Regions from separate parts of the Virgibacillus sp. W0181 genome, predicted to be linked through region 3. Evidence: riboswitches for the same ligand, from Rfam matches in the RefSeq annotation. Region 3 holds a riboswitch; each other region holds the start of a gene.
What was found. A riboswitch is a leader RNA that binds a small molecule or an ion and turns the genes downstream of it on or off. The one in region 3 is predicted to bind S-adenosylmethionine.

Region 1: it holds a riboswitch for S-adenosylmethionine, as region 3 does, so the genes downstream of both, ACLIBG_RS09815 (MetQ/NlpA family ABC transporter substrate-binding protein) here and metK (methionine adenosyltransferase) in region 3, are expected to answer to the same signal.
Region 2: it holds a riboswitch for S-adenosylmethionine, as region 3 does, so the genes downstream of both, ACLIBG_RS13250 (TRAP transporter substrate-binding protein) here and metK (methionine adenosyltransferase) in region 3, are expected to answer to the same signal.
Region 4: it holds a riboswitch for S-adenosylmethionine, as region 3 does, so the genes downstream of both, ACLIBG_RS13695 (O-acetylhomoserine aminocarboxypropyltransferase/cysteine synthase family protein) here and metK (methionine adenosyltransferase) in region 3, are expected to answer to the same signal.

Annotation. Positions count from the first base shown of each region.
Region 1 is NZ_JBPYCR010000019.1:18,687-24,191, forward strand. Features, by position in the region: gene ACLIBG_RS09795 (alpha-hydroxy-acid oxidizing protein) at 1-203, opposite strand, end outside; gene ACLIBG_RS09800 (enoyl-CoA hydratase/isomerase family protein) at 211-987, opposite strand; gene ACLIBG_RS09805 (methionine ABC transporter permease) at 1,003-1,674, opposite strand; gene ACLIBG_RS09810 (methionine ABC transporter ATP-binding protein) at 1,675-2,691, opposite strand; gene ACLIBG_RS09815 (MetQ/NlpA family ABC transporter substrate-binding protein) at 2,748-3,566, opposite strand; SAM riboswitch class I at 3,691-3,798, opposite strand; gene ACLIBG_RS09820 (hypothetical protein) at 4,112-5,479, shown strand.
Region 2 is NZ_JBPYCR010000039.1:116-5,620, reverse strand. Features, by position in the region: gene ACLIBG_RS13260 (GMC family oxidoreductase) at 1-288, shown strand, start outside; gene ACLIBG_RS13255 (ATP-binding cassette domain-containing protein) at 553-2,823, opposite strand; SAM riboswitch class I at 3,261-3,375, shown strand; SAM riboswitch class I at 3,457-3,570, shown strand; gene ACLIBG_RS13250 (TRAP transporter substrate-binding protein) at 4,008-5,072, shown strand; gene ACLIBG_RS13245 (TRAP transporter large permease subunit) at 5,174-5,338, shown strand; partial or broken gene ACLIBG_RS13240 (transposase) at 5,479-5,505, opposite strand, start outside.
Region 3 is NZ_JBPYCR010000011.1:5,643-11,147, reverse strand. Features, by position in the region: gene ACLIBG_RS06670 (ABC transporter ATP-binding protein) at 1-437, opposite strand, end outside; gene ACLIBG_RS06665 (ABC transporter substrate-binding protein) at 450-1,439, opposite strand; gene pckA (phosphoenolpyruvate carboxykinase (ATP)) at 1,621-3,210, opposite strand; SAM riboswitch class I at 3,419-3,524, shown strand; gene metK (methionine adenosyltransferase) at 3,652-4,851, shown strand; gene ACLIBG_RS06650 (gamma carbonic anhydrase) at 5,132-5,505, opposite strand, start outside.
Region 4 is NZ_JBPYCR010000042.1:4,105-9,609, reverse strand. Features, by position in the region: gene ACLIBG_RS13705 (pyridoxal phosphate-dependent aminotransferase) at 1-683, opposite strand, end outside; gene rarD (EamA family transporter RarD) at 1,016-1,924, shown strand; SAM riboswitch class I at 1,992-2,111, shown strand; partial or broken gene ACLIBG_RS13695 (O-acetylhomoserine aminocarboxypropyltransferase/cysteine synthase family protein) at 2,245-3,522, shown strand; gene ACLIBG_RS13690 (SGNH/GDSL hydrolase family protein) at 3,881-4,849, shown strand; gene ACLIBG_RS13685 (YpmS family protein) at 4,821-5,462, shown strand.

The DNA of each region.
Region 1 (5,505 bases), on a different contig from region 3:
ACGATAGAGAAAGAAGCAAAAGCATCTGTGTTTTTGCGCAATGTCTCCTCAGCGCTTGCTCCGGATTGGATATAGTCAAAAGCGGGAGGACATAGTTTATCTTTTGCTTCAGCTTCCAGTTGTTCAAATGTACAGGGAAAATTATCTGCAACGTTCATACCTTTTATTAAGGAGTCTATTTCATTTATTAGTACCAAAGTCATTCACTCCTCATCGAAATTGAGGTTTTCTTTTTTCTAGAAACGCCTCAATGCCTTCTTTGTAATCTTCTGACATAAATGACTCTAGAATTAAGTTGGAAATATGCTCTGATTCATTAGTTGCCCCATCATTAATTGCTTGAAGGACTTGCTTTATCCCACTATTAGCAACGGATGACTTCGCGATGATTCGGCCAGCAAATGCAATGCATTTTTCTTCAATTTCATTCGCTGGATGAACAAAATCAATTAAACCAATTTCCAAGCCCTCTTCAGCTGTAATGAGCTTTGCTGTATAAAGCAATTCTTTTGTATTGGACAGACCAATCAAATTAAGCAGGCGCTTAGTACTTGTCAAGTTGTATACAATGCCGATGTTTGCAGCTGTAATTCCAAGTTTGCTTTCTGGTGTGGCAAAGCGGAAGTCACACGCATTAGCCAGTTCAAGTCCACCGCCAATGGCCAACGTTTGAATGAGTGCAATTGTTGGTTTTGGAAAACGATAAAGCTTTTCAATCGCTTCGAGAGCGGTATCGTTATACGCTTTTGCCTGTTTAGGAGCGGAACGTATCTCCAAAAATTCACTAATATCGGCACCTGCAGAGAAAGCCGTTTCATCGACACCTCGAACGAGTAATAATTTAATAGCTTCATTTTCTTTTAGTTCATCCAATAAGTTTGCAAGCTGCTTGAACATTGCAAGTGTGATGGAATTCTTTTTTATCGAACGATTGATTACTATTGTTGCAATGGCTTCGTTTACTTCTACATATAAATTTTTTGTCATCATATTTCTCCTTCTTTAATCTTTCTTCAATCGGGCTGCCAATCGGTTGCCAATAGATTGGATAAGCTGTACGAGTATAATAAGGATAAATACAGTTGCATACATTACATCCACTTCATAACGCAAATGTCCATACCGATAAGCCAAGTCACCAAGTCCACCAGCACCGACTAGTCCAGCCATGGCGGTTGCACCAATGAGGCTGACGGTTGCAATAGTCAAGCCTAATATAATGGACGGTCTCGCTTCTCTAAGCATGACATGCCATATAATATGACGTGTTTTAATTCCCATTGCGGTATATGCTTCAACGATCCCATGCTCTACTTCCAAGAGTCCCGTTTCTATCAGTCTGGAAATATATGGGGCAGTATAAATTACGAGTGGAACAATAACTCCTTTTACTCCAATCGTTGTGCCGGCAATAATTTTCGTGAATGGTAATATAAAAAACAATAAAATGATAAATGGAACAGAGCGGACAACATTGATGAATAGATTTAAGCTTTGATATAACCATTTGTTTTGCAACGCCATACCAGGACGGGTGATCACTAGTAAAATTCCTAGTGGGATCCCGATGATGATGGCAAACAGAAGGGATACACCAACCATTTGAAATGTTTCTATAATGGCTTGCCAAATTATTGGGGTCCATTGATGAATAAAAGTGTCAAATCGATCCATTTAATTTCCCTCCAACCGTTCAATGCCGACGTTTTGCTTGCGTAAAAATTGTAAAGCTTGCTCGATTATTTCTTGATCACCTGTTAAATGAATGACGAGATTGCCGATAATATCATTTTTCAGTTCAATAATATTTGCTGTTAAAATATTAGGCTGAACATCAAATTTCTTTGTTAATTGTGCGAGTAAAGGTTCCCCAGTATTTTCACCAATAAAAGTAAGACGGACAACCGTACCGTTTAAGTTTAACTGTGAAATAAGCGACGAAGATAACTTGCGCTGCGAGATTGTATTTAAAAACTTTTGTGTAGTTTTATTTTTAGGACTGGCAAATAATTGTACGGCAGTCCCTTGCTCGATTACTTCACCTTTTTCCAGAACTGTTACGTTGTCACAAATTTTTTGAATAACATTCATTTCATGTGTAATAAGTAAAATCGTAATCCCAAACTCTTCATTAATTTTTAGAAGTAAATCAAGGATAGCATCCGTTGTTTCCGGATCAAGGGCACTCGTTGCTTCGTCACTAAGTAAAATATCAGGTTCCTGCGCCAGTGCTCTTGCAATGGCAACACGCTGTTTTTGTCCACCAGATAATTGATTCGGATAAGCGTTTTTCTTATCTGCCAAATCAACAATATCCAAATACTTTTCAACACGTTTATGCACGTCTTCTTTTTTTAACCCGAGTAATTTTAATGGAATGGCAATGTTGTCATATACAGAAGCTGTTTTTAATAAATTGAATCCTTGAAAAATCATTCCAATGTTTTTCCGGACGGATCGTAGTTTATCGGGGGAAAGGAAGGTCGATTCCTTTCCCTGGATAAACACATTTCCGCTCGTCGGTTGTTCCAGCAGATTGACACAGCGAATTAATGTACTTTTGCCAGCTCCGCTATACCCAATAACTCCATGGATTTCTCCTTGTTTTACATGTAAACTCACATTGGTTACTGCTTTGATATCGCCGCTTTTTGATGAGAAAAATTTTGAAACATGGTCAAGAACGATCATTTACTGTCCTTCCTTTCAAAAGGGAACATTACGGAATCGCAATGTTCCCTGCTGTATTATTCGTCCCAGCTTGGAATCATGGATCCTTGGAATTCTTCTTCAATGAATTGTTTTACTTTGTCGGATTGGTATGCACTTACTAGCTTTTCAACTACAGGATCATCTTGGTTTTCTGTTCGTGTCACAATGTAGTTCACGTATGGGGAGTCAGTAGATTCCAATATGATCGAATCATCTGTCGGGACAAGACCAGCTTCCAAGGCATAGTTCGTATTGATTGCAGCGGCCTCCAATTCAGGAAGCTGCTTCGGAATTTGTGATGCTTCCAGTTCGATGAATTCTAGATTTTTAGGATTGTCTTTTATGTCATGGATCGTTGCGTTTTCCTTATTGTCAGTATCCAACGTAATATATCCTGCTTCTTCAAGAATGAACAATGCCCGGGCACCATTTGTCGGATCGTTCGGCAACCCGAACAATGCACCATCCGGGATGTCTTCAAAGCTTTTATGTTTCTCCGAATAAACGCCCATAGGGTTTAAAATCGTTTTTCCAACGGTTGTTAAATCTGTTCCATGGTCTTCGTTAAAAGCGGCTAAAAATGGTTCGTGCTGATAACAATTGACATCCAATTCATTTTCTGCCAAAGCAGTGTTAGGTAAAATGTAGTCTGAGAATACTTTTAATTCGATTTCAAGCCCATCTTCGGCTGCCACTTCTTTCGCTACTTCCAATATTTGTTCCTGTGGGCCGGATGTCGTTCCAATTACCAATTTATCTTCACTTAATGTACTGCTTTCTGAATCATCTCCACCACAAGCAGCAAGTGCTCCAATAAATAATATAATGCTTAAAATAAATACTGTTCTTTTCATGTTTTCTTTCCTCCCGGATAATATTTTTCAGTAATTCATTCGACAATGAAAAAAGCCTCTCTATCAAAAGAAAGAGAGGCTTGTAAAAATATAAATCCAGGATTCTAAGATTACAAGATTTCCTCTCTTATCTTTCAAAACATACGTTTTGCAGGAATTAGCACCTTTCTATCCTTTGATAGATGGTTGCCGAGCTTCATCGGGCCAGTCCCTCAGCTACTCTTGATAAGAGAAAACTATTTAATTGTCGGAAAATTACTGTGTCATTAATCTACACGAGAAGTTCAAAGCTGTCAACGCAAAAATAAGAAAAACTATAAAGATTATATATTCAAATAATTACATAATCTTAGTCGTTATATGATGAAACAATTTTTATAGTGTGCGGATTATCGTGTAGGAAATTAGAAAAGATAATCCACAATAAAAGTATATTTCATAAGCGATAATGTAAAAAAATTTGAACCATTTTTTTGAAAAGGATGGAATCAATTATGGTATAGTGGGTAAGGAGTTTATTAGAGACTTGAAGGGAATCAACGAGAATGAAGGTACATATGCGTAATCATTTATATATTTTTTATGCTGCGGTATTATTACTGCATCTTAGTAATGTTTTTTTAAACATCCATTCACTCGAATATGTCATTGGACTTTTGGCTATTGTTATGATTGCCATTTCTTTTATCGATGCCAGTAAGCTATTTAAAATATTAGGCAGTATATTTTTAATTTGTGGTGGAGCAATGTACATTCAAGCAGAAGTTCCATTAATAAAGCTCCCATTGTTTATGACGTCAAATATGCCATTGCTCGCCTTTTTCGCAGTATTGCCATGGATTAACAGTGCTGTACATGTCGGAAAGTACGATCAACGGGTAAATGAGCTTTTGAAAGAAAATGTAGATCATTTAGGAAAATTGTATGGGAGAAGTTTATTAACTTCTTTTACACTCGTTACCTTCTTGAATCTATCGGCCATCAACTTATCCCAAAATATATTAAGTAAAAACTTGGAAAAAGTGGATGAAAAGATACGAAATTCTTTTATAAGTAAAACGACGCTGCGAGCTTTTTGTTTAGCGCTTATTTGGAGTCCAATGGAGATTGCAGTTGCGATTATTGTTGATTATACGGAAGTTAATTATTTGATTTATTTACCTTGGTTGTTGCTAATTGCCATCATTGTTTTATTTATTGATCGTGCCATCGGAAAATTAACGTACCAATCTATTCCTTATGAAGCACCATATACAGACGAAAACGAATTGTCTTCAATGGATATTTATAAAAAGGTTTTAAAGTTGTTTCTTGCCTTACTATTATTTCTATCCACTGTCATCGGTGTCGGGCATTTATTTCAATTAAATTTTATTTTAACTGTAACGCTCGTTATTATTCCGTTTTCTGCTTTATGGGCAATTGTGATGAAAAGATGGAATTATTTTCGAGTTCTGGCGTGGGACGTTTGGAAACGCCACATGAATCATATGCAAAATTTTGTTATTTTATTTACGTCTCTTGCATTTTTTTCAAACAGCTTAAATGCAACAGCAGTATTAGATGTCATTCAAAAACCATTCTTCATATTTAGCGAATATCCATTAATCATCTTTATTTTTGTGTTATTTACGTATTTCATTATGGCGATGTTAGGTGTTCATCCAATTGCAACAATTGGTATATTACTGGAAGTATTGTCACCGCTGTTTAATGTATTCAATCCCATTAGTATCGGAATTGTGTTAATTGTTTCTGCTCTAGCCACGTCGGGATCAGGTACGTACGGAATTGCTGTGACCATGACGTCAATAAATACCAAACAAAGTCCTTACCGCATTACGCTAAGAAACCTACCTTTTACTTTTTTAATGGGATCTGTAGGTATTATGGTAGCTTATTTCTTACTATGAAAAATCACAGGTATTCGGATTATTGT
Region 2 (5,505 bases), on a different contig from region 3:
GATGCGGCGGAGATAAGTAGCGCTAGTATAAACACACACTCAGCTGGAGGGGTCATTATGGGTGATGATCCGGAAACTTCAGCTGTAAATAACTATTCACAGGTATGGGATATGGAAAACTTATTTGTAGTAGGGGGGTCATCTTTCCCGCACTTCGGCAATTCTAATCCAACCGAAACGATTGGAGCTTTTGCTTATCGAGCTGCAGAAGGTATGATTGAATATCTTAAAAACGACGGCGGATTATTAGTCGAAGGAGGTCGAAGCAAAAAAACGTATATTGTGTAAAATAATAGTAAAATATTGATGTTAATCTATATTAGATTTCCGAGTTTGCTGAAAAGGTTTGTTGGTCCTTAACAATTTGCCTTAAAAATGGTTGGAAAAGGAAGAACTCGTTGGAGCAAAAACTGACATGACGCCATTCCTGTTAAAGGGAACGGCGTTATTTTATGTAGGTCAGAATTTGTCGTTTCCTGAGTGTAATAGGACGACCTTGCAATAACGCTGTTAAGGAGGTCAGTTAGTACTAAGGAAGATAATTCAAATAAGTTATTCTGAAACTCCCTTCCATAACCATTTCGCTGTCAAGGTTTCCTTATTTAACATTTCTTCTGGTGTACCTTCAAATATAATAGTTCCACCTTTTTTTCCACCACCTGGACCCAACTCTATTACCCAGTCGCTCGATGCTATAAAGTCTAGATTGTGTTCGATTATTATAACGGAATTACCTCTGTTTACAAGGTTTTGAAATACATCTAAAAGTTTTCCATTATCTTTTGCGTGCAGTCCCAACGATGGTTCGTCTAATAGGTAGATTTCTCCTTCCGTTTGTAAGTGGTTGGCAAGTTTTAGGCGCTGGACTTCTCCTCCACTGAGAGAACTTGTCGTCTGTCCTAAAGTTAAATACCCTAAGCCTACGTCTTGTAGCGTATTCACTCCCCTTATAATTTTATGTTTAGTAAAATAGTTTATCGTCTCGTTTATCGTTAACTCTAAAATATCGACTATATTTTTACCCTGATATTGATATGACCGTGCTTCGTCTGAATATCTCGTACCATTACATGCTTCACAGGAGATTGTAACGGGATCAGCAAATGCTACATCTGGTGTTGTAATTCCTTTGCCTTTACAGATAGGACAAGCTCCTAAAGAGTTAAAGCTGAATAACCCGGCTGGTTGTCCGGTTTCTTTTGCAAATATGGAACGAATATCATCCATTATTCCCATATATGTAGCCATTGTCGAACGGGTAGAAATTCCGATGCTGCCTTGTCCAACTTGAATCGTGTTTGGATATTTTTCCGGAAATGCTTCTAACATTAAGGAACTTTTACCTGAACCGGAAACCCCACATACCGTAACAAGGGCGTTTTTAGGGATTGAAACGCTTATATTTTTTAAGTTATGGTTACTTGCTCTTTCTATTGTAAAATAACTTTCTATATCCCTTGGATTTTTGTTGATTTCTAGCTTATTGTTTAAGGTTGTTGCAGCTTTAGAGTTTTTTAATCCCGACAATTTTCCTTGATAGACAACTTCACCACCATCTACACCTGCGCCCGGACCCATTTCTATTATTTCATCCGCTACTTTTATTATTGATAGATCATGTTCGATGACAATGACGGTATTATGGTGGGCTTTTATCCGTTGCAGCATCTGGATTAACATGCCTACTTCTTCCGGGTGGAGTCCAGCACTAGGCTCATCGAAAATGTATGTCATATTGTTCAAACTGCTCCCTAAATGACGAGCGATTTTTACCCTTTGTGCTTCTCCACCGGACAAGGTATTCATTTTTCGTGATAGGCTCAAATATCCTAACCCCATGTCAACGAGCTGATTGACATGCGGGATTGCTTGTCGTGCGATCGACTCCCCTGGCGGTTCTTTTATCCTTGTAAGTTGCTCTAGTAATTCTGTTAGTTCCAATTGATTGTATTCAGCGATATTTAAGCCGCTAATTCTACATTCTAATACTTTAGGATTTAGGCCAGATCCTTGACAGGTCGGGCATAAGGCATGTGTTGAAAAAGTCAAGACGTCCTCTTGGGAAATTTGTTTTAGCTTTGAAACATCTCTGTTTATATAGAGGCGTGTAAATCTAGGCAATAACCCGTCCCACTCATGAGGTTGCGGGCCGTTTTTTGTATGAAAAGGCGCAAAGACTCTTTCACCTTCTGGGGGACCATATATTAAGAGGTGGAATTTTTCTTCCGGGTAGTCTTTTATCCGTTTATCCGGATCAAATAATCCGCCGGTAATCATCCATCTGCCTTGCCAACCTGAAGGTGACAGTGGCTTAAATTGTACCGCATAATCCCGGAGTGATTTATCGAAATCGATCAGTTTATTTACATCCGGCGCGATCACCCTCCCATACCCGGTACATTTTGGACATCGGCCAAATGAACTTTGACTGGAAAAATCGGTAGCAGCATCTATTGGTGGATTTCCTATTCGTGAGAACAAAAGTCTAATCAAAGGATTGATATCCATATAGGTGCCAATTGTTGAACGAGAATTTCCACCTACAGGTCTTTGCTCTACTACGACAACAGGGCTTAAGTTTTGCATTAGACCGGCATGAGGTCTTTCGTATCTTGGCATTTGATTTCTAACATAGAGAGGATAGTTCAACGTCATTTGTCTTCTGCTTTCTGTTGCTAATGTATCAAAAACAACTGAACTCTTTCCTGAGCCTGAAAGACCAGTAAATACACTAATTTTTTCTTTCGGTATGTTTAAATCTATACTTTTTAAATTATTTTCTTTTAGTTCTCTTAAAATGATTTCATCTTTTATTTCAGACATATAATTCACTTCCTCAATTTTTTGTCTCGGTTTTCTAGCTTACAAATAGATTGCAAAGATATAACGCAGTATCCCTAATATTAAAGGATTTCCTGTTTTTAAAAACGTAAACCCATCTTCGCTCATGCTCTCCTTTAATAATCTAGCCCAATTTTAGCATACTGTTCGATTGTCACGCACTATACTCTCTGCGAAAGAGACTATTGTCATCTGTTTTTGAATTGATACGAGGAAAATGTATTTAGAAGGCGAATATACCGAATCAAAATATATGGGTGAATAGAAATAATGTATCCGTGGTCACACCCATTACAAAGCCACCTATACAAGTAAAATCGGTCCATACGTGGTTGTTTTGTTGACCAACTTGACAAGCGCGAATTGCTGTGATAAATTATTATCTGTTGAACAAATTAAACCATAATAAATTTAATAATATCTTATCAAGAGTGGTGGAAGGACTGGCCTGATGACACCCGGCAACCATTAAGTTAGTTTACTAGCTTAAAAGGTGCTAAATCCAGCTAAGCAAATTGCTTAGGAAGATAAGAGGTAATATACATGCGTCTAACACCTCTCTTTCTTCCAAGAGAGGTGTTTTTAATTATTATTATGGACAATTAAATAAGGTATTTCTTATTAAGAGAAGTGGAGGGACTGGCCCGATGAAGCTCGGCAACCATTAAGTTAGTTTACTAGCTTAAAAAGGTGCTAAATCCTACGGGAGATTTTTCCGGGAGATGAGAAGAGAATGTTGTGGGAGCTCTCTTCTTATGGAAGGGGGTTTTTTATTTAGCAGATAAGAAAGTATATAACTTTCTTACTGCATAAGTGCAACTAAGGCTTTCGCCATAAAGGCTTGGCGACAAGCCAAGCTTTCTAAGGGGGTCAGAAAGTATAAAGTTTTGCGCATAGCTGTCTAGCTTCGACGTACAGGATGTTCTAGTGCAGGCGACGCCACAGGACGTGGCGATCTAAGCCTGCCAGCCCAGCCCCTCGAGGTCTTAAGCAATAACTCTTCGTGGCAAAAACCGCCACTACGATTTCTTGCTTAAGCTTGTCGGGGCTGACCAGGGCGCTTGCGCTTTTCTTAGGAGGAATGACATGAACCAATAAAAATGTGCAGCATAAGACATCTGCCAATGGTAGAAAACAAATAATAATATTAGGTGAGGAGCTTTTATATGAATTTTAAAAAATTATTTCTCTTGGTATCATTTATTTTATTAACGGTTGTAGTTGTAGCATGCGGAAAGTCGGAAGATACAGATACAGCAGGTGCTTCTGAAGGAGACAGTAATACAAATGCAAGTGAAAATGGAGAAGCAGTAACGATTAAATTGGCCCATGTTACGAGAGAGGATACAGCCTATGCAATAGGGGTTGAAAAATTTAGTGAATTAGTAGAGGAAAAAACAGATGGAGAAGTAAAAGTGGAAATATTTCCAAATGGCACTTTAGGATCTAATACAGAACTTCTTGAACAATTACAGCAAGGTACTATTGGTGCTATGGTTCCTTCAGTCGCTATTTTAAGTGGATTTACAAATAAAACGTTACTTTTAGACTTACCATACTTATTTAAAAGCGAAGAAGCAGCTGAAGAAATATTAGATGGTCCTATTGGTGATGAAATTCTTCAAAGTGTAGAAAAAGATGGAATTATTGGGCTTGCTTGGTTTAACCAAGGGTGGAGACACCTTTTCACAACAGACACCCCTGTTTATAAGCCAGAAGACTTGAAAGGACAAAAAATTAGAATACTAGAAACACCGGTGCATGTTGATTTTATGAAAGCATTTGATGCATCAGGCACAAACGTTGCGTTTACTGAACTATTTACTGCACTAGAGCAAGGCACTGTAGATGGGGCAGAAAATCCATATACAAACATTGTTTTAAATGGATATAATGAAGTAGCGCCCTATATTACAGAAACAAGACATCTCTACGATCCATTACCAGTACTTATTTCCAAGGTTGTTTGGGATCAAATGAATGAAGAACAACAAGAACAAGTAAGGGAAGCAGCATATGAGGCACGTGACTTTGAAAGAGACCTGATTAGAGAATCTGAAGAAGAAATTAAACAAGAAATTATTGATAGTGGTGAGAATGAAATTATTGAATTAACGGATGAGGAACGGGAGGCATTCGCTGAAAAGGCTAGAACGATTTATGAAAAGTGGGAGCCGGAAATTGGTGGGGATATACTCCAACGCGTCCTCGATGCTCAAAAAGATATGTAATAGAATAAGGCAATTTATTCTATAGTAGAAGGCGGAATCATTATTTCGCCTTCATTTTCTTTAATTAACGAATAGTTAGTTAAGCATGTTTATCGATTTAGTTGACACCCCCTGTTGTCATGAACCTATTCGCAGCGCATTGTATATCCAATGTATCAATTGAACGATTGACTATAAAGTTTTTTCCAATGATCGTAGTCCTATTAATCTGCTTGATACTATTCATCTTTTTTTCGCAAATTGTTTTCACTGAATTTATTAGGTAGGTTAACAGGTGGGCAATGTTTGCTATTTCCGTAGTTTTTATGAATTTGTCCGTAAAATAAGGGCTCTTTGTCAAATAGTGTTGGTGGCTGAATTAAGGTCGCTAAAATATTAATGATTCGGGATCTGTTAATCTTGCCGCTTAAGCGACAGGATTAACAGATTCTTT
Region 3 (5,505 bases):
ACTAAAGCAGCTCGCTGCCGCATTCCGCCGGATAATGAACTCGGATAATCATTGATTACTTCAGATAAACCGACTTCCTCTAGTAGTTTAATTGCTTCATTTTTCGATTCTTCATTCATCATTTTTCCGATTGTAGGACCAATCAACACATTATCTACAATCGTTTTCCATGGAAACAGGTAATCCTGCTGTAGCATATAGCCAATAGCCAATTTGGATTCATTTATTTTTTGCTTATTCAGTAAAACATCACCTTCCGTCGGTTCAATAAGCCCAGCGATAATGGACAGAATAGTGGATTTTCCACAACCGCTCGGGCCTAATATTGCTACGAATTCTCCTTTGTCAACTGAAAACGATAGTTCATCTAACGCTTTTGTAAAGTTCTTCTTTGAAAAGTAATGGTGGGAAACCTTATCCAAAGTTAGGTATGACAATAGGACCCCTCCTTATTCGGAAATAATTTCCTCTGCTATCTTCGTATTTACAAGCTCTTCATATGGTGCATTCTCGGGAAGTTCACCGGCTTCATCCATAATTTGCTGTAAGTTATTCCATTCCTCTTCCCCTAGGATTGGATCAGTTGAAAAGGAACCTTGACTTTTGTAACGCTCGACTGATGCTGCTAGCATATCTACATCTGTATCTTCAAAATAGCCTTGTATGACTTTAGCAATATCTTCTGCTTCATTTTCTTCCACCCATTGCTGAGCTTTATAAACGGCTTTTGTAAATTTCTTAATTACATCTTCATTTTCTTTCAAGTAATTCTGTTTTGTCATAAACACCGTGTAAGGAACATGACCGGACTCCTCACCGAATGAGGCAATTATATGACCTTTACCTTCCTTTTCGAAAATACTTGCAGTTGGTTCAAACAATTGAACATACTCAGCATCTCCAGAAGAAAACGCACCAGGAATATTAGCAAAGTCAATGTTTTGTATTAATTCCAAATCAGCATGCGGATCAATATCGTGTTTCTTTAAAACAAATTCACCTGCCATCTGCGGCATGCCGCCCTTACGTTGACCTAAAAAGATGCTTCCGTTTAAGTCATCCCAGGAAAAATCAGGCTTTGGCTCTTTGGCAACAAGAAATGTTCCATCTGTCTGGGTTAGTTGGGCAAAGTTCACTGCATAATCTGTTGCGTCCTGCCCATAAACATACATCGATGTTTCTGACCCTACCAATGCAATATCCGCACCGTCCGATAATAAGGCAGTCATTGTTTTATCGCCGCCCCAGGTTGTTTTCAGTTCTACATTTAACCCTTCTTCTTCAAAATATCCATTTTCTAATGCTACATATTGTGGTGCATAAAACACAGAGCGGGTAACTTCAGCTAGTTGAATATTTGTAGTACTGCTACTACTGCATGCTGAAGTGAAGATAAGTAAACTGCCAACAATAAAGGCGATGAAGCCATATTTCTTCATAGTAGACAACTCCTCCATAACTCTTGATATCGTGTCAAAATAGCGTATGCTTTTTTAGAGAAATGTGTGAATGCCTATATAAATACAGAAATGCTTGAGGGTTAGCATGATTCGTTTACCGCTAAAAACACAAAAATCCGGACTCTCTATAGAGAATCCGGATTTTAAGACGATAATGCGATTACCCTTTATATGTTGGACCCGCTTGCTTTATCTCATCACTTGCTTTTGTGAATTTAGTAAAGTTTTCGTGAAACTTTTCTGCAAGTGCTTTCGCTGTCTTATCATATGCCTCTTTATCGTCCCAAGCTTCTTTAGGGACCAAAACTTCGTCTGGAACACCTGGTACATGCAGCGGAATATTTAAACCGAAAATTTCATCTTTCGTTGTTTCGACCGTATTTAATTCACCCTCGAGTGCTGCGTGAACCATTGCTCGTGTGTAGGCCAATTTCATACGCTTGCCGGCTCCGTATGACCCGCCGGTCCATCCTGTATTAACTAGAAAGACATTTGATTCAAATTGATCTATTTTTTCACCGAGCATTTCGGCATACGTTGCTGGTGCCAATGGCAAAAATGGTGATCCGAAACATGCGGAAAAAGTTGCTTGTGGTTCCGTAATGCCACGCTCCGTGCCTGCCAGTTTGCTCGTATATCCACTTAAAAAGTGATACATTGCCTGTTCCTTCGTCAGCTTGCTAATTGGAGGCAATGTTCCCGAAGCATCAGCTGTCAAAAATAAAATAGTGTTAGGATGCCCCGCGATACTTGGTGATATAATGTTATCGATGTTTTCCAATGGGTATGCTGCTCGTGTGTTTTCCGTTAACGTAGTATCGGAATAATCAGGTATTCGCGATATTCCATCCAATACAACGTTTTCCAGAACTGAACCAAATCGGATGGCATTAAATATCTGTGGCTCCTTTTCAGCTGATAGGTCAATACACTTGGCATAACAACCGCCTTCAATATTAAAGACGCCGTTAGGTCCCCAACCGTGTTCGTCATCACCTATCAAGTTCCGGTATGGATCAGCAGAAAGTGTTGTTTTACCTGTTCCGGATAAGCCGAAAAACAGGGCGACATCGCCTTCCTGTCCTACGTTAGCTGAACAATGCATGGATAAAATATCTTGCATTGGTAATAAATAATTCATGACAGAAAAGATCGATTTTTTAATTTCACCAGCATATTCCGTTCCGCCGATTAATACCGTGCGTCTTTTAAAGGAGATAATGATGAAGGTCTCTGATTTTGTCCCATCAATCGTCGGATCTGCTTTAAAAGTTGGAGCTGAAATAACGGTGAATCCTGCCTCATGTTCGGCAAGCTCATCTTCTGTAGGTCGAATGAACATTTGTCGTGCAAACAAGTTATGCCATGCATACTCATTAATCACTTGTATCGGAAGGCGGTAATTCTTATCCGCACCGGCAAAGCCTTTAAAAACAAAAACTTCATTTTTTTCTTGAAGATGGTGCATTACTTTATTGTGTAGCTTATCAAAAGATTCTTCATCAATAGCTTGGTTGACAGCACCCCAATCAACATCAGCATCGGAAACATCATCACGTACGATAAATCTGTCTTTTGGAGAACGTCCCGTATACTTCCCTGTTGTCGCCTGGATGGATCCGGTAACTGTTAATTCCCCTTCATTATGTGATAAAATATTTTCAATTAATGTTGGGACAGATAAATTTTCGTAAACGTTAGTTTTCCTGCTAAATTCATTTAATACGGATGTATGTTTAATCGAATTCATATTAAGATACCTTCCTTTGTTCAGTTTCTTAAATCTGATTATTAGTATAACACATTATATAAATGGTGCACATTAAATGTTTTAAAATTTTACTTGACATATATGTTTGTTAACATTAATGACAAAATTGTGAAGTTGTGCATATTATAAGCAATTACGGCAGTTGACATACAACCATTAATTCGTTAGGATAAATTTGAAGCGGATACTCTTATTCAGAGTCGGTGGAGGGACAGACCCGATGAAGCCCAGCAACCATCACGGCAGTGAAAAGGTGCTAACCTGGTGCAAGGATTTTCCTTGAACAATAAGAGCGAAAGGCTATATTTTCCTTTCCTCATGATTGTAGGGAGGAATTTTTTTGTGTTTGTGAGAAATAATTTAAAAATGAATGAAAATAGAGTACCGAAATATAGTTTTCTTTAGAGGAGGGACTCAATGATGACAGTTAATCGACGGTTATTTACATCTGAATCTGTAACAGAAGGACATCCAGATAAAATTTGTGACCAAATTTCAGATGCTATTTTGGATGAAATATTAACAAAAGACCCGTTTGCTCGGGTCGCTTGTGAAACAACGGTTACTACCGGTCTAGTTTTAGTTGCGGGTGAAATTACGACGAATACATATGTAGATATTCCTGCAATCGTTCGACAGACGATTAAAGATATTGGATATACACGTGCTAAATATGGATTTGATGCAGAAACTTGTGCCGTATTAACGGCCATCGATGAACAATCTCCAGACATCGCTGGAGGGGTTGATCGGGCACTGGAAGCTCGTGAAGGACATATGTCGGAAGCGGAAATTGCCGCAATAGGCGCTGGAGATCAAGGCTTAATGTTCGGTTATGCGTGCAATGAAACAGAGGAGCTGATGCCACTTGCTATTTCTCTGGCGCATAAATTAGCAAAACGGTTAGCTGATGTAAGAAAAGATGGAACGTTGAGTTATATACGTCCGGATGGTAAAACGCAAGTTACCATTGAGTATGATCAACATGGTGAGCCTGTTCGCGTAGATACTATTGTAGTTTCCACACAACATCATCAGGATATTACATCTCAACAAATTGAAAAAGATATTATACAGCATGTCGTCGAACCGATCGTTCCGGCAAGATTACTAGATGAGACAACGAAATACTTTATTAATCCAACTGGACGATTTGTGATTGGCGGTCCTCAAGGGGATACTGGATTAACCGGCCGTAAAATTATCGTCGATACGTACGGTGGCTATGCACGGCATGGTGGTGGAGCGTTTAGTGGAAAGGATGCAACAAAGGTTGATCGTTCAGGTGCTTATGCGGCTCGTTACGTCGCAAAGAATATTGTAGCAGCCGGTCTTGCGGATGCTTGTGAAGTGCAACTGGCATATGCTATAGGAGTCGCAGAACCAGTATCTATTGCGGTTAATACATTCGAAACAGGCACTGTTCAAGAAGAAATGCTTGTCGAAGCGGTTCGAAAATTGTTCGATCTTAGACCTGCAGGCATCATAAAGATGTTGAATTTACAAAGTCCAATTTTTCAAAAAACAGCTGCCTATGGTCATTTTGGTAGGACGGATATAATTTTTCCATGGGAAAAGACAGATAAAGTAGAGGAACTTACTGCGATTACAGTTAAATGAGCACATACAAAAACAGCCCCTTGCTCTTATTGAGCAGGGGGCTATTATAATCCATGTTCACGGATTAACAAAGTATAGTGCTTAGTGTACATCGGGGCTTACCAGGGCGCTAGCGTATTTCTTAGAAGATAAGAATACATATAATTTTCCGTATATCTGTCTAGCTCTAGCGGCCAGCCCCTCGAGGTCTTAAGCAATAACTCTTCGTGCCAAATTCGTCACTACGATTTCTTGCTTAAGCTATGCCTGGGGCTTACCAGGGCGCTAGCGCTTTTCTTAATTAAAGTTCGTGTCCAAGTTCTGTATGGTTTTTATAATAATCCCGTTTATCGAGGTAAGATTTTCGAACACGATCCATTTCCTCGATGTCTTTTTGTGTCAGTTCGCGGATTACTTTGGCAGGACGTCCAAAAGCAAGCGTGTTTGGTGGAATGATTTTCCCAGGCGGAATAAGGCTTCCAGCTCCAATAAAAGAATTTTCTCCTATTTCTGCCCCGTCTAGAATCATACTGCCCATACCAATAAGGGCATTTTTTCGAATGGTTGCAGCATGTAATGTTACTTGGTGGCCAATGGTAACATCGTCTTCAACAATGACCGGCATATCCGGACTTTGGTGGATGAGTGAAAGATCCTGAATGTTGACACGTTTTC
Region 4 (5,505 bases), on a different contig from region 3:
CCTTCCGATTGCAGAAAACTACGTGGTTTTTCACCATCGAAGCCAAACGCCCCATATGCAAAGTCATGAACGATACAAATATCATGCTTTTTGGCGCGAGCGATCGTTTCATCAAAAAAGGACTCAGTTGCCATCGCTGCTGTAGGGTTGTTTGGATAGTTTAAAAACATTAACTTCGCTCGATCCAATGTTTGCTCGGGAATTTGGTTATAATCCGGTAGAAAACCGTTTTCTTCCAGTAGCTGAAAAAGTTCAACGTCCGCATTAGAAAGCGCAATGCCAGTATCGTAATCAGGATACCCCGGATTAGGAAGCAACGCTAAGTCACCAGGATTTAATAAACATTGACTTAATTCAATTAACCCGGTTCTTGAACCAAATAATACAGCTACTTCGTTCTCTGGATCGATATCGACGTCATATTCCCTTTTATAAAACGTAGCTACCGCTTCTTTTAAATAAGAAAAGCCCCGAAACGGAGAGTACTTATGATTGACAGGGTCTTCAGCTGCCTTTTGCAATGCTTTAATAATATGGTCCGGAGTTGGTAGATCCGGATTGCCGCGCCCTAAATTAATGACATCATGCCCTTGGGCTTCAATGGCTTCTACTTCTTTTGCTAAATCAGCAAAGAATTGTTTTGGTAATCGATTTAATGTTTCTGATCTTTCATATGTACGCATAAAATATTTTTCCCTCCCGTAAAAATTATATCATAATAAACGGTTAAGTCGTAGCCTTTGACGATGTAGATATCAAATTTGTTTTATCCGCAAAAAGGATAATTCTATAGTATTCTAGACTTGCAGCTTTGAATCACGATAATTGCATTTCCGTTCACTACCTTCTAAAATTAAATCGAATGTGAGCAATATTTTATGCAATATATTCTATCTATACATATACAAGTTCCACGTAAAAGAATTACTTTTTCATAACAGCACGGTAACACGGAGTTATTATTCTTTTTGCATGCACTTATTTATTTTTGCTATCTGGAAATGAGGAATATTTCATGATAAATAGTCACAAATCGGGCATCCTCTTTGCATTATCTGCTTACTTGTTATGGGGGTTCCTTCCAATCTATTGGAAATTGGTTGACGATGTCCCTGCCGACACAATTCTGGCTCATCGCATTATCTGGTCATTCGTATTGATGGCTGTTGTCGTATTATCATTACGAAAAGGATCGGAATTTACTCAAGCGTGCAAGCGGCTGCTGAAGGACCGAAAGAAAAGTATTAACATGCTGGCCGCTTCTCTTATTATCAGTATGAATTGGTTGATTTTTATATGGGCGGTTAATAGCGAGCATGTGATTCAAGCGAGTTTGGGATATTATATCAACCCGCTTGTCAGCATTTTACTTGGCATTATTGTTTTAAAAGAAAGGTTATCAAAAAGGCAATTATTTTCCATTATATTAGCCGCAATCGGGGTTCTTAATCTGACATTCAGCTTTGGCGTTTTTCCATGGGTATCCATTTTACTCGCCGTTACATTCGCTCTTTATGGACTTTTTAAGAAAATGGTCGATTTAAATTCCATTTTCAGTCTTACAATCGAAACAATGATTGTTACGCCAATTGCCCTTATTTACTTAAGCTTTTTTTCCAACGGTACGGTTGCAGCCAACACGCCACAACCACTAACATTTGTATTATTAATCGGAACGGGACTGGCAACAGCGGCACCGTTATTACTATTTGGCTCCGCTGTTCGCTCGATTCCTTTATCAATGATTGGCTTTTTACAATACTTGGCTCCAACGATTATGTTACTTCTTGGTGTCTTTTTGTATGAAGAAACGTTTTCCCCGGCGCATCTCGTTTCTTTTATATTTATTTGGATAGCACTTTTCATTTATATGGGTTCTTCCTTAAAACAACACCCAATTCGAAAAGTGAAACACCAACATTAAATATTTTATTTTGTGTTGACAAACAATTCAAATTCATGTAACATTCATTTCAATCGAATGATTATATCTCTTATCAAGAGTGGTGGAGGGAATAGGCCCGATGAAACCCAGCAACCTAAGAGCAAACATGTTTTGCTTTTGATGGTGCCAAATCCTACAGGTCATCCGTTGATCTGGAAGATAAGGGGAGGAACGGTTACATATAACGCCCTCTTCTTATGAAGGGGGCTTTTCTGTTTCATCCTTTTCTTTCATCCAGATTCCTGCTACAAAAAATAAGAAAGGCAACGTGCCTTTAAAAACCTAAGGAGGAATTATTAATGACAGACTTTAATTTTGAAGACAAGGATACGATTCTACTACACGGGGGACAAACTGCCGATCCAACAACAGGTTCACGTGCGGTTCCCATTTACCAAACCACTTCATATGTGTTTAACGATACGGAGCATGCGCAAAACCTATTTGCGTTGAAAGAACCCGGAAATATTTATTCAAGAATTATGAATCCAACCGTTGACGTATTCGAACAGCGTGTAGCACTATTGGAAGGCGGTGTTGCAGCGGTAGGAACTGCTTCGGGAATGGCTGCTATTACGTATGCGATTTTAAACATTGCCGGTGCGGGTGATGAAATCGTTGCGGACAGTAATTTATATGGCGGCACATACAATTTGTTCGTTCATACACTGCCACGATATGGTATTAACGTAAAAATTGTTGATGGTACTGATCCGGAAACAATCCGATCAGCTATTACCGATAAAACAAAAGCAGTCTTTGGCGAGACGATTACAAACCCTAGTTTAAATGTGTTTGATATCGAAAAAGTAGCAGAAGTTGCGCATGACAACAATATCCCATTAATTATTGACAACACATTTGCGCCATACTTCTCCAATCCAATCGCTTGGGGAGCTGATATTGTCGTGCATTCCGCAACAAAGTGGATAGGCGGACACGGTACCGCAATCGGCGGGATAGTCGTGGATGCTGGAAAATTTGATTGGGGTTCCGGTAAATTTCCTGGATTTACAGAAGCGGATGAAAGCTATGGCGGCCTTCGCTTTGTCGATTTAGGTGAACCGGCCTTTGCACTCAAGTTGCGTGTACAGTTGCTTCGGGACACTGGTGCCTGCTTAAGCCCACAAAACGCATTTTTGCTATTGCAAGGGTTGGAGACATTGCATTTACGTATCGAGCGCCACAATCAAAACGCAGAAGAAGTTGCATCCTTTTTACAAGAGCATCCTGCTGTTGAATGGGTCAACTTCCCTGGTTTGGAAGATCACCCTTCCCATGCACTAGCCAAGAAATACTTTACAAATGGGTACGGATCGGTTATTACATTTGGAATAAAAGGTGGTCGAGAAGCGGGCAGAAAACTGATCGACAATATTCAGCTATGGTCACATGTGGCTAATGTTGGAGATGCGAAATCGCTTATCATCCACCCTGCTTCCACCACTCATCAGCAGTTAAGCGCTGAAGACCTAAAGAAAAGTGGCGCATCGGAAGAACTGGTACGTCTTTCTGTAGGTATTGAGTCAACAAAGGATATTTTAAAAGACTTAGAACAAGCAATTTCAAAAGCAACTAGAGAATAACACTATACAGCACTAAAAAGATATACACTATATCTATGATAAAGTTCGCCTTCACATCGGGGCGGACTTTTTTTACTGCCGATTTCCGCAAAAAGTGCCCTTGACCTCTTAGCAGCGTTCAAATAATAATGATTAATATCTGATTACAGATTGGGCGTTCAGGTTTACACGGGCAAATTAACGTGTAAAATATAGATGAAATCCTCCTTTTCGATTCCAAAGGATAATTTTCGGTTTTTATGCTTTTATATATTAACAATCAAAATGAACAATTTCTATTACATATATTTTAAAATTGTAGCAATAACAGCTCTTTACCTTCATAAATATATAGTACATTCGTATAGGTGTGATCCATATTAAACAAGTTGCTCTCTATATTTTTATTCTACTAATAATTGTAGGCATCGGCATTATTTTATTTATAACAAATGACAAGAAACCGAACACTTCCGAGGAGACGATTCCACAAAAAGAAGAAATGCCTAAAGATACGACATTGGAAGAAGGCGAGCCGGAGCAAAAAAAAACTGCTCCCGACTCTAGCACAGACGAAGCAAACAATGATAGTGAAGAAGATGAAGTACGTGATCAAGTAAAGGAATTTATTATCGATTCGGTCAAAAGTGCCATTGATTTCTTTTTCAATAAAGGAACAAAAGTTGTCGCCATTGGGGATTCATTAACACAGGGCGTTGGAGACAGTACCGGAGAAGGCGGATACGTAGGCATTCTTAATCGATCGCTTAACGAGAATAAAAACATCGTACAATTTGAAAACTACGGCAAAAGAGGTAACCGCTCCGACCAATTGTTAAAGCGGCTAGAAGATCCGGAAATTGCCGCGTCCCTCAAGCAAGCGGACATCGTTCTTATTACAATTGGTGCGAATGATATTATGCAAGTTTTTAAAGAAAGCTTCACGAATTTAACAATGCGTAAATTTGAACACGAACGACTTCAATATGAAGAGAGACTCGAAATGATTTTTAATAAGATTAAGGAAGTAAATCCAGATACATCAATTTATTTGCTCGGGTTTTACAATCCATTTGATAAATATTTTAAAGATATTGAAGAACTTGATATGATTGTGAACGGATGGAATAATACTGGGAAAAACGTTGCACAAACGTTTGATCAGACGTATTATATTCCAATAGATGACTTATTCAATGAAGACACAGTCAATCTGTTCGCTGAAGATAATTTTCACCCAAACCACCTTGGATATCAGCGAATTGCGGAACGGGTGCTTTCGTATTTAACCGAACAAGAAGGTGAAATGGATGAAGATGAAAAAGAAACAGAAAACTGATCAAAACTGGCAACGGCGTTTTTATTCGTTGCTTATTGTGAACATTAGTATACTTATTCTAATTGTCATTTTATTTTTTTGGCCTGTACCCAACACAGAGCATTCCCCTTCTGATACGGTTACAACCGATGACAGCTCCGAATTTGTCGTTCGGACAACAAAAAAGAATTTGAATGAACTGGCTAATGCTTATATCGAAAAGCTACTGAACAATACAAATCATCATTACAAGATTATTTTGGAAGAGGATGTTCAACTGCTTGGAGAGTTGCCCGTTTTTTCCACGACTGTTCCGCTTGTCATTCACCTTGATCCAATTGTACAGGACAACGGCGATGTTATTTTGAAACAAAAGTCTATTTCTGTCGGTTTACTGCAATTACCGAATAAAAAAATAATGGAGTATATGAGCAAATATTTGCCGATGCCTGAATGGGTAACTGTCAATCCAAAAGAAGAGGAAATTTATGTAGCGGTAACAGATATGAAAATTAAAAGTAATTTCCATGTCAGTGTAGAGCAATTTGACTTGGAGGCGAATAACCTGTCATTCAAAATAAAAGTGCCTTATGAAACATTAGGCATTGAATCTACTTATGATATAGAAGAGTAACCAAATCAAAGAAACCATCCGGCAGATGTATACACTGATCCGG